2 regions of the Amycolatopsis keratiniphila genome follow, and region 2 is predicted to be linked to the other one. Evidence: riboswitches for the same ligand, from Rfam matches in the RefSeq annotation. Region 2 holds a riboswitch; the other holds the start of a gene.
The links. Region 2 has a riboswitch for glycine ahead of gcvP (aminomethyl-transferring glycine dehydrogenase). Riboswitches for the same ligand answer to the same signal wherever they lie in the genome.
Positions count from the first base shown of each region.

Region 1: linked by a shared signal. The riboswitch ahead of gcvP (aminomethyl-transferring glycine dehydrogenase) and the one ahead of gcvP (aminomethyl-transferring glycine dehydrogenase) in region 2 are both predicted to bind glycine.

Region 1 is NC_021252.1:4,101,396-4,106,897, reverse strand. Features, by position in the region: gene AORI_RS59645 (nuclear transport factor 2 family protein) at 1-78, shown strand, start outside; gene gcvP (aminomethyl-transferring glycine dehydrogenase) at 82-2,961, opposite strand; glycine riboswitch at 3,133-3,234, opposite strand; gene AORI_RS59635 (MerR family transcriptional regulator) at 3,281-3,862, opposite strand; gene AORI_RS59630 (TetR/AcrR family transcriptional regulator) at 4,130-4,774, shown strand; gene AORI_RS59625 (bifunctional nuclease family protein) at 4,854-5,327, opposite strand.
Region 2 is NC_021252.1:6,832,881-6,838,382, reverse strand. Features, by position in the region: gene AORI_RS71350 (aldehyde dehydrogenase family protein) at 1-719, shown strand, start outside; gene AORI_RS71345 (3-oxoacyl-ACP reductase) at 719-1,486, shown strand; gene AORI_RS71340 (four-helix bundle copper-binding protein) at 1,767-2,141, shown strand; glycine riboswitch at 2,288-2,381, shown strand; gene gcvP (aminomethyl-transferring glycine dehydrogenase) at 2,524-5,355, shown strand; gene gcvT (glycine cleavage system aminomethyltransferase GcvT) at 5,364-5,502, shown strand, end outside.

The sequences.
Region 1 (5,502 bases), 2.7 Mb from region 2:
ATCGGTTTCGACGTCATCACCGTCGAGGACGGACGGATCAAGCAGGTGCTGGGCTTTCTCGACAAGATGCCCGGCTGACGATCACGCGAAGGCCTCCGGTGGCGGACAGGAGCAGACGAGGTTGCGGTCCCCCGCGGCCCCGTCGATCCTCCGCACCGGGGGCCAGATCTTCGACGCGGTGAACCCGGCCGGGAACACCGCGATCTCCCTGCTGTACGGACGATCCCACTCGCCCGCGAGACAACGCGCGGTGTGCGGGGCGTTCCGCAGCGGGCTGCCCTCCAGCGGCCACTCCCCCGCGGCGACCTTCTCGATCTCGCCGCGGATCGCGATCATCGCGTCGCAGAACCGGTCGAGTTCGCCGAGATCCTCGCTCTCGGTGGGCTCGACCATGAGCGTCCCCGCGACCGGGAAGGACATCGTCGGCGCGTGGAGCCCGTAGTCGGCCAGCCGCTTGGCGACGTCGTCCACGGTGACGCCGGTCCGTTTGGTGAGCGCGCGGAGATCGAGGATGCATTCGTGCGCGACCAGGCCGTCGTGCCCGGAGTACAGGACCGGGTAGTACTCGGCGAGCCGCTTGGCGACGTAGTTGGCGTTCGCGACCGCGGTCAGCGTCGCCCGCTTCAGGCCCTCCGCGCCCATCATCCGGACGTAGGCCCAGGAGATCGGGAGGATCGACGCGCTCCCCCACGGCGCGGCGCTGATCGGCCCCACCCCGGTGGCCGGGCCCGCGTCCGGCTGCAGCGGATGGTTCGGCAAGTACGGCGCCAGATGCGCGCGGACCCCGATCGGGCCGATGCCCGGTCCGCCGCCACCGTGCGGGATACAGAAGGTCTTGTGCAGGTTCAGATGGGAGACGTCCGCGCCGAACTTCCCGTACTGCGCCACCCCGATCAGGGCGTTCAGGTTCGCGCCGTCGACGTACACCTGGCCGCCCGCGTCGTGCACCAGCGCGCAGACTTCGCGGACGGTGTCCTCGTACACGCCGTGCGTGGAGGGGTAGGTGATCATGATCGCGGCGAGGTCGTCCGCGTGCTCGTCCACAGTGGACTTGAGGTGCCCGAGGTCGATATTGCCCTCGTCGTCGCATTTCACGACGACCACGCGCATCCCGGCCATGACCGCGCTGGCCGCGTTCGTCCCGTGCGCGCTGGACGGGATCAGGCAGACGTCACGGGCGGCGTTCCCGCGTTCGCGGTGGTACGCGCGAATCGCCAGGAGACCGGCGAACTCGCCCTGGCTTCCGGCGTTCGGCTGCAGGGAGACCGCGTCGTAGCCGGTGATCCCGGCGAGCCACCGCTCCAGATCCTTCACGACGGTGAGCAGACCGGCCGCGTCCTCGGCGGGCGCGAACGGATGCAGCCCGGCGAACTCGGGCCACGTGATCGGCTCCATCTCGGCCGTGGCGTTGAGCTTCATCGTGCAGGAGCCCAGCGGGATCATGCTCCGGTCGAGCGCGACGTCCTTGTCGGACAACGCCCTCAGGTACCGGAGCAGCGCCGTCTCCGAGCGGTGCGCGTGGAAGACCGGATGGGTCAGGTAGTCGCTGGTGCGGCGCAGATCCGGCGGGAAGCCGTCCGCGGTGTCCGCGTCAAGCGAGTCCACATCGGACACCGCGACCCCGAACGCCTTCCACACCAGGGAAAGATGCTCACGGGTGGTCGTCTCGTCGCAGGCGACGGCGACGTGGTCGGAGTCCACGAGCCGCAGGTTGACCCCGAGTTCCCGTGCCGTACCGACGATCCCCGCCGCGCGGCCCGGGACGGAAACCGTGACGGTGTCGAAGAATTCGCAGTGCACGACGTCGACACCGCTTTCGGCGAGGCCCGCCGCGAGCACCGTGGCCATCCGGTGCGCGCGGTTCGCGATGGCGCGCAGCCCTTCCGGGCCGTGGTACACCGCGTACATCGACGCGATGACCGCCAGGAGCACCTGCGCGGTGCAGATGTTGCTCGTCGCCTTCTCGCGGCGGATGTGCTGTTCGCGGGTCTGCAGCGCGAGCCGGTACGCGGGCGCGCCATCGGCGTCCTTCGAAACCCCGACCAGCCGTCCGGGCAGCTGCCGTTCGAGCCCCTGCCGGACGGCGAGGTACGCCGCGTGCGGGCCGCCGAAGCCCATCGGGACGCCGAAGCGCTGCGTCGATCCGATCGCGACGTCGGCGCCGAGTTCACCGGGAGGCCGCAGCAGGGTCAGTGCGAGCGGATCCGCGGCCATCACCACGGCCGCGCCCAGCGCCTTGACCTCGGCGATGGTGTGCTCCCATTCGCGGACGACCCCCGAAGCGCCCGGATACGACAGCAGCACGCCGAAGAAGTCGCCGCCGAGCCCGAGTCCGGTGATGCCCTGGGACAGGTCCGCGGTCACCAGGTCGATGCCGAGCGGTTCGGCGCGGGTGCGCAGCACCTCGATCGTCTGCGGAAGGGTGTCCTCGTCGACCACGAACCGGTTCGACTTCGCCTTGCCCGCCCGGCGGACCAGCGTCATCGCCTCGGCCGCGGCGGTCGCCTCGTCCAGCATGGACGCGTTGGCGATCGGCAGGCCGGTCAGGTCGGCGACCATGGTCTGGAAGTTGAGCAGCGCTTCGAGGCGCCCTTGCGAGATCTCCGGCTGATACGGCGTGTACGCGGTGTACCAGGCCGGACTCTCCAGCACGTTGCGGCGGATCACCGGCGGGGTCACGGTGTCGTGGTAACCGAGGCCGATCATCTGGACCATCGGCCGGTTGCGCGCGGCCAGCGTGCGGAGTTCGGCGAGCGCCCCGGTCTCGGTGGCGGGCGGCGGCAGGTCGGGCGGGGTCGCGGACTCCCGCAGCGACGCGGGGACGGCCCGCTCGGCGAGCTCTTCGAGGGAGGCGACGCCGACGACGTCGAGGATGCGCGCGAGCTCTTCGGCATCGGGGCCGATGTGCCGGTCCGCGAAGGGGGTTCCGGATTCGAGAGCGGCCAGTGACACGGGCTCCATCGGGGACCTCCCAAGACGCGGGGGTGGGGCCGGGACGGATTGTCCTGGCCCTCCCCACTCTGTCCGTACCCCCGAGGGGGCGCCTGAGAGTTTCGCCCGAGTGTTGAGCCGGGCTTGCACCGTCGGCGGGGCCGCCAGGCTGTGACCTGGCGAACCACTTTCCAGAGGCGTCTCTTCCGCGCGGTCCAGGGTGCCTGAGAGGTTCCGGGGAGGACTTGCTCCTTCGGCGCCGAGCTCAACGGTTATCGACTCGGTCTCTCCCGCGCGGATTCGTCGACCGCGGAAGTGAGCCTACCCTGCCGCTCCCGCGGCCTCATGATCAGCCGGTGCGTCGCGCGTTACGGCGCTGCGTGAGCTCGTCCGGCGTGACCGTTTCGATCACGCCGCCGTCGGCCCGCTCGGCCGGGAACTCGTGGATGGTGCCGCTGATCTCCTGCATCGCGCCGCTGACCGCGATCCCGAAGACGCCCTGCCCGCCCTGGAGTAAATCGACGATCTCTTCGGGCGAGGTGCACTCGTAGACGGTGGTGCCGTCCGAGAACAGGGTGACCTTGGCGAGGTCGCGGACGCCACGCAGGCGCAGGTGGTCGACGGCGACGCGGATGTTCTGCAGGGAGACGCCGGTGTCCAGCAGCCGCTTGACCACCTTCAGGACGAGGATGTCCTTGAACGAGTAGAGCCGCTGCGAGCCGGAACCGTGCGCCGTGCGGATACTCGGCGCGACCAGCTTCGTGCGGGCCCAGTAGTCGAGCTGCCGGTACGTGATCCCGGCGATCTGGCAGGCGGCGGGACCGCGGTAGCCGACGAGTTCGTCCGGAAGGGAAGAGTCGGGGAACAGCTCGCCCTGCTCGCCGTCAGCGACCGGAACGAGCGGCTCTTGAGGGCTACCAGCCTCGACCACGCCATGCCTCCCCTCGCCCGACCTGGCGGCCGGCGAACAAAGCCGCGCGGACCCACGGGAGTCCGCACCGGAGTTCCTCGTCAAGACGAATGCCCCAGACATCCGAATCACACCTTGGCGATTCACCTTCATTGACGGTAAGCGCGTCCGGCAAACCGGTCAACGCGACGCGCGGTCGGCCTCAAGCTCTTCTTGAGGCTTGTCGAGGACAGTCCCCCGTTCGGCCGCATGCTTGCCGGATTTACTCGGCCGTGTTAATTTTTACTCATGCAAGTAAATCCCTCCACCCAGAGTGCCCTGCAAGAGGTCCAGGCGGAGCTGGGGCTGTCGGTCACCGAGGCGGCCCGGCGGGCCCAGATCGTCGGGGCCGCGATCGCGACGATCGCCGACTTCGGCTACCACAAGACGTCGTTCGCGAAGATCAAGGAGCGGGCCGGGCTGTCCAGCACCCGGATCATCTCCTACCACTTCACCAACAAGGCCGGCCTGATGCAGGCCGTGGTCACCACCGCCACCGGGATGAAGGACAAGTTCCTCGAAGAGCGCATCGAGGGCACGACCGACCGTGCCGGGCTGCTGCGCGGCTACATCGAGGCGGAAATCGCCTTCCTCGGCTCGTACCCGGAACTGGTGCGGGTCATGGTCGAGATGGCGTCCAGCGGCTCGGACGCCGAGGGCTGGTTCATGTCGGCGCCGCTCGTCGAGGAGTTCCGGACCGGGCGGCTCGAACGTCAGCTGCGCCAGGGCCAGCAGGAAGGCGCTTTCGGCGACTTCGCGGCGGACGTGATGGCGTTGTCGATCGCGCAGGCCATCGACGGCGTCGCGGCGAAGTTCGCGGCGGATCCGAAGCTGGACCTGGAGCGGTACGGCCGCGAGCTGGCCGACCTGTTCCTCAAGGCGACCGCGGCCTGATCCGCATTCAGAGGACTAAACGCGTACGAAAGAAGGGGCGGCACCGGCAGGCGCCGCCCCTTCGGTCAAGTTCCCGGGATCAGGTGTCCGCGCCGCGGAAGTCCTCCGGTGAGACCGAGTCGAGGAACTCGCGGAACTTCTCGACCTCGTCCTCCTGCTCGTCGGGGATGATGAGGCCCGCTTCCTCCAGCACCGCGTCGACGGCGTGGATGGGCACCCCCACCCGCAGCGCCAGCGCCACCGAATCGCTCGGCCGCGCCGAAACCCGGATGTCCCCGTCGAAGACCAGTTCCGCGAAGAACGTGCCTTCCTTCAGGTCGGTGATCACGACCTGTTCCAGCTCACGGCCCAGCGCGCCGATGACCTCCTTGAGCAGGTCATGGGTCAGCGGACGGGCCGGGCGGACTCCCTGCTGCTCCAACGCGATGGCGGTGGCCTCCACCGAGCCGATCCAGATCGGCAGGTAACGCTCGCCTTCGGTTTCCCGCAGCAACAAGATCGGCTGATTCGCGGGTAGCTCCACCCGCACGCCGACGACGCGCATCTCGCTCATCGGGCTTCGCCTCCCTCTCGTGCGCACGGGCCGCAACGCTTGTCTCGACGACCAAGCGACGGTAGTCCCGACGCTACCCGTCTTCCGAGCGCTGTGCTCGCTGTCTCCGACATTCTCGGTTCGCCCGTGGCAAACCCGACTCTCACGGTACGGCATAGGGTGCCGAACATTCAGG
Region 2 (5,502 bases):
TGGCGGGCTGTGCCGCGCAGGTGAAGCGGGTGACCCTGGAGCTCGGCGGCAAGAACGCGAACATCGTCTTCGCCGACGCCGACCTGGAGAAGGCCGCGGCCACCGCGCCGTACGGCGTGTTCGACAACGCCGGGCAGGACTGCTGCGCGCGGTCACTGATCCTGGTGCAGTCGAGCGTGTACGACAAGTTCATGGAGCTGCTGGAACCCGCGGTGAACGGCGTCGTCGTCGGGGATCCGCGGCTGGAGATCACCGAGATGGGCCCGCTGATCTCGGCGGGACATCACGCGAAGGTGTCGTCCTATGTGGACGATTCCGCGCCGGTCGCCTTCCGTGGCAGCGCGCCCGTCGGCCCCGGGTACTGGTTCGCGCCGGCCGTCGTCACCCCGCCGGACCTGCGGCATCCGCTGGCCTCCGAGGAGATCTTCGGCCCGGTCGTCGCCGTGGTCCCGTTCGACGGCGAGGCGGACGCGGTGACCATGGCCAACCGGACCGAGTACGGGCTGTCCGGCTCGATCTGGACCCGTGACGTCGGCCGCGCCTTCCGCGTCGCGCGCGGTGTCGAGGCCGGGAACCTGTCGGTCAACTCGCATTCGTCCGTCCGGTACTGGACGCCGTTCGGCGGATTCAAGCAGTCCGGGTTGGGCCGGGAGCTCGGCCCGGACGCCGTCGATGCCTTCACCGAGACCAAGAACGTTTTCATCAGCACGGAGGAATAATGGTTCAGCGTTTCGAAGGCCGCGTCGCCGTAATCACCGGTGGCAGCAGCGGGATCGGCCTCGCCACCGCGCGGCGGCTGGCGAGCGAAGGCGCGAAGGTCGTCATCGGCGACATCTCCGCCGAGACCGGGAAAGCCGCGGCCGACGAGGTCGGCGGTCTGTTCGTGCAGGCCGATGTCACCGACGCCGAGCAGGTCGAGGCCCTGTTCCAGACCACTGTGGACACTTTCGGCTCGGTCGACGTCGCGTTCAACAACGCGGGTATCTCGCCGCCGGAGGACGACTCGATCCTCACCACGGGCATCGACGCGTGGGAGAAGGTGCAGAAGGTCAACCTGACGTCGGTGTACCTGTGCTGCAAGGCGGTCTTGCCGCATATGCAGCGGCAGGGGAAGGGCTCGATCATCAACACGGCGTCGTTCGTCGCGGTGATGGGCGCGGCGACATCGCAGATTTCCTACACCGCGTCCAAGGGCGGCGTGCTGGCGATGAGCCGGGAACTGGGCGTGCAGTTCGCGCGGGAGAACATCCGGGTGAACGCGCTGTGCCCGGGTCCGGTGAACACGCCGCTGCTCAAGGAGCTGTTCGCGAAGGACCCCGAGCGGGCCGCGCGGCGGCTGGTGCACGTGCCGGTCGGGCGGTTCGCGGAGCCGGAGGAGATCGCCGCCGCGGTCGCGTTCCTGGCGAGCGACGACGCCTCGTTCATCACCGCTTCGCAGTTCCTTGTGGACGGCGGCATCTCGGGCGCCTACGTCACCCCGCTCTGACCCCGGCCCGCGTTTAGTCCTCTGAATGCGGTGAAGTACATGAAGGCCTCCTTCCTTGCGCCTAGGTACAGGAAGGGGGCCTTCATGTACTCGGGCCGGCCGTCGCGCTCGGTACTGGGGGCCGAAGGACGCTTTCCCCTCGTCTCATGCGGTGAAGGGCCCTTTCACCCCGGGCCGGGCTGACCGTCACTCGTCCCGGTGGCTGGGATGGCGGCCCGCTGACCTGCGCTGTAGTCCTGAACGCGAAGCCAGCATCCAGGACCACCCAGGAGGCCAGAGCATGACCCGGCAGATGAGCACCGCCATGCGTGACTGCATCGACCTGTGCAACGAGTGTCACGTCCGCTGCGAGGAGATGATGACGCGCTGCATGGAGATGGGCGGCGCGAAGCTCGGGATGATGATGGTGACCTGCGCGGACATGTCCCGCATGTGCGCCGACATGATGATGCGCTGCTCCGCGATGATCGCCGACCTCGAAATGATGCGCATGTGCGCGAAGATGTGCGGCCTCGCCTCCCAGATGATGCGCATGTGCGCCGACGAGTGCGCCAAGACCGGCGACGCCGAGCTCGCCGACGCGGCCGACATGATGAGGCGCTGCGCCGAGCTCTGCGGCACGATCACCGCCGAGATGATGATGGAGAACGCGTAACTCGCGTGATCAGGGCCGTCACTCGCGTGATTGAAGGCGTAACTCACGAGTGACGGCTCCGAACACGCAAGTGACGTCGTCGGCGGTGAGTAGACGCGCGCTGAACAGGCCAGGTACGGTGTGCGCACAACTACAGACAGGGCCGTCGAGCTGGAGCGGGAGAGCCCCCACGAACGTGGTGGGGCACCGAAGGAGCAAACTCCCCGGAATCTCTCAGGTACCCACTACCGCTTCACGCGAGGCCACTCTGGAAAGCAGGCGCGCAAGTGCGCCTCACCCAAGGTGAAAGCCACCCTCATCGGTGGTGAAACTCTCAGGTGCCATGACAGAGGGGGAGTTCCCAGCGCACCGGTCTATCCGGCGCCTGACCCAAGGAGCTCCCTTGACCAGTACGTCCTTCGACGACCGGCACATCGGCCCCTCGGAGTCCGAGCAGGCCAAGATGCTCGCCGAGGTCGGCTACGGCAGTCTCGATGCCCTGGTGCAGGCCGCGGTGCCGTCCGCGATCCGGGTCACCCGCGACCTCGAACTTCCCCCCGCCGCGTCCGAAGAGGACGCCATCGCCGAGCTTCGCGCGCTCGCCGCGCTCAACAAGCCGATGACGCAGATGATCGGCCTCGGCTTCCACGACACGGTCACCCCGGCGGTCATCCGCCGCAACGTGCTGGAGAACCCGGCCTGGTACACGGCGTACACGCCCTACCAGCCGGAGATCTCGCAGGGCCGTCTCGAAGCCCTCCTCAACTTCCAGACCATGGTCTCCGAGCTGGCCGGTCTCGCCACCGCGAACGCCTCCCTGCTCGACGAGTCCACCGCCGTCGCCGAGGCCGTCATGCTGATGCGACGCGCGTCGAAGGCGAAGTCGAACAAGGTCGTCCTCGACGCCGAGTGCCTGCCGCAGACCATCGCCGTCGTCCGCACCCGCGCCGAGGCCATGGGCGTCGAGGTCGAGGTCCGCGACCTGCTCACCGGCCTGCCGGAGGAGTTCTTCGGCGTCGTCGTCCAGTACCCGGGCGCTTCCGGCGTGCTGCGCGGCGCGGGCTTCTACTCCGCCATCTCCGAGACCGCGAAGGCCGCCGGCGCGCTGTACACCGTCGCCGCCGACCTGCTCGCCCTCACGCTGATCACCGCGCCGGGTGAGTTCGGCGCCGACATCGCCGCCGGTTCCACCCAGCGCTTCGGCGTCCCGCTCGGCTACGGCGGCCCGCACGCCGGGTTCATGGCCGTCCGCGCCGGGCTCGAGCGCTCGCTCCCGGGCCGCCTGGTCGGGGTCTCGGTCGACGCCGACGGCAACCCCGCGTACCGCCTCGCCCTGCAGACCCGCGAGCAGCACATCCGCCGCGAGAAGGCCACCTCCAACATCTGTACCGCGCAGGTCCTGCCTGCCGTGCTCGCCGCGATGTACGCGGTCTACCACGGTCCGGACGGCCTCAAGCGCATCGCGACCCGCGTCCACGAGCTCGCCGCCGGGCTGGCCGGGGCGCTGCGCGAGGGTGGCGTCGAGGTCGTCCACGAGGGCTTCTTCGACACGGTCCTCGCCCGGATGCCCGGACAGGCCGAAGCGGTCGTCGCGGTCGCGCGCGAGAACGGGATCAACCTCGGCCCGGTCGACGCCGACCACGTCCGCATCGCGGTCGACGAGGTCACCACGCCCGCGATCATCGCCAAGGTGCTCAACGCGTTCGGGATCGAAAACCAGGCCGGAAGCGCCCAGGCGCTGCCCTCCGGCCTCGGCCGCGAGAGCGAGTACCTGACCCACGAGGTCTTCCACTCGCACCGCTCCGAGACCGCGATGCTGCGCTACCTGCGCGGACTGTCCGATCTGGACTACGCGCTCGACCGCGGCATGATCCCGCTCGGCTCCTGCACGATGAAGCTCAACGCCACCACCGAGATGGAGCCGATCAGCTGGCGCGAGTTCGCGGGGATCCACCCGTTCGCCCCCGCCGACCAGGCCGAGGGCTACCACACGCTGGTCGAGCAGCTGTCGAGCTGGCTGGCCGAGGTCACCGGCTACGACAAGGTGTCGCTGCAGCCGAACGCGGGCAGCCAGGGCGAGCTCGCCGGCCTCCTCGCGATCCGGGCGTACCACCACGCCAACGGCCAGACCGAGCGCGAGGTCTGCCTGATCCCGTCGTCCGCGCACGGCACGAACGCCGCCTCCGCGGTGATGGCCGGGATGCGCGTCGTCGTGGTCAAGTGCACCGACGAGGGCAACGTCGACCTCGAAGACCTGCGGGCCAAGGTCGAGGCCAACCGCGACACGCTGTCCGCGATCATGGTCACGTACCCGTCCACGCACGGCGTGTACGAGAACGGCATCGACGAGCTGGCCAAGATCGTCCACCACGCGGGCGGCCAGGTCTACGTCGACGGCGCGAACCTCAACGCGCTGCTGGGGCTCGCCAAGCCGGGTGAGTTCGGCGGCGACGTCTCGCACCTGAACCTGCACAAGACCTTCTGCATCCCGCACGGTGGCGGCGGCCCCGGCGTCGGCCCGGTCGCGGTCCGCGCGCACCTCGCGCCGTACCTGCCGAACCACCCGCTGCTGGAGAAGGCCGGCCCCGAGACCGGTGTCGGCCCGATCAGCGCCGCCCCGTACGGCTCGGCGTCGATCCTGCCGATCTCGTGGGCGTACGTCCGCATGATGGGCGCGGGCGGGCTCACCGCCGCGACGCAGGTCGCCGTGCTCGCCGCGAACTACGTGGCCAAGCGCCTCAACCAGCACTACCCCGTGCTCTACACCGGCCAGGACGGCCTGGTCGCGCACGAGTGCATCCTCGACCTGCGCGGGCTCACCAAGGAGACCGGCGTCAGCGTCGACGACGTCGCGAAGCGCCTGATCGACTACGGCTTCCACGCCCCGACCATGTCGTTCCCGGTCGCGGGCACGCTGATGGTCGAGCCGACCGAATCCGAGGACCTCGGCGAGATCGACCGCTTCATCGAGGCCATGATCGCCATCCGCGCCGAGATCGACGCCGTCGCGCAGGGCAAGTGGGCCGCGGACAACAGCCCGCTGCGCAACGCCCCGCACACCGCGGAGACCCTCGTCGGCGACTGGGACCTGCCCTACGACCGCGAACTGGCCGTGTACCCCGCCGGAGTGAACCGCAAGTCCAAGTACTGGCCCCCGGTGCGCCGCATCGACGGTGCGCGCGGGGACCGTAACCTCGTCTGCTCCTGCCCGCCGCTCAACGCCTACGAGAACTGAGGCACTTGATGTCGAAAGAGACGTCCCTGCACGGAGTCCACAAAGGACTGGGTGCGCTGTTCACCGATTTCGCGGGCTGGTCCATGCCGATCCGCTATTCCAGCGAACTGGCGGAGCACAAGGCGGTCCGCGAGGCCGCCGGCCTGT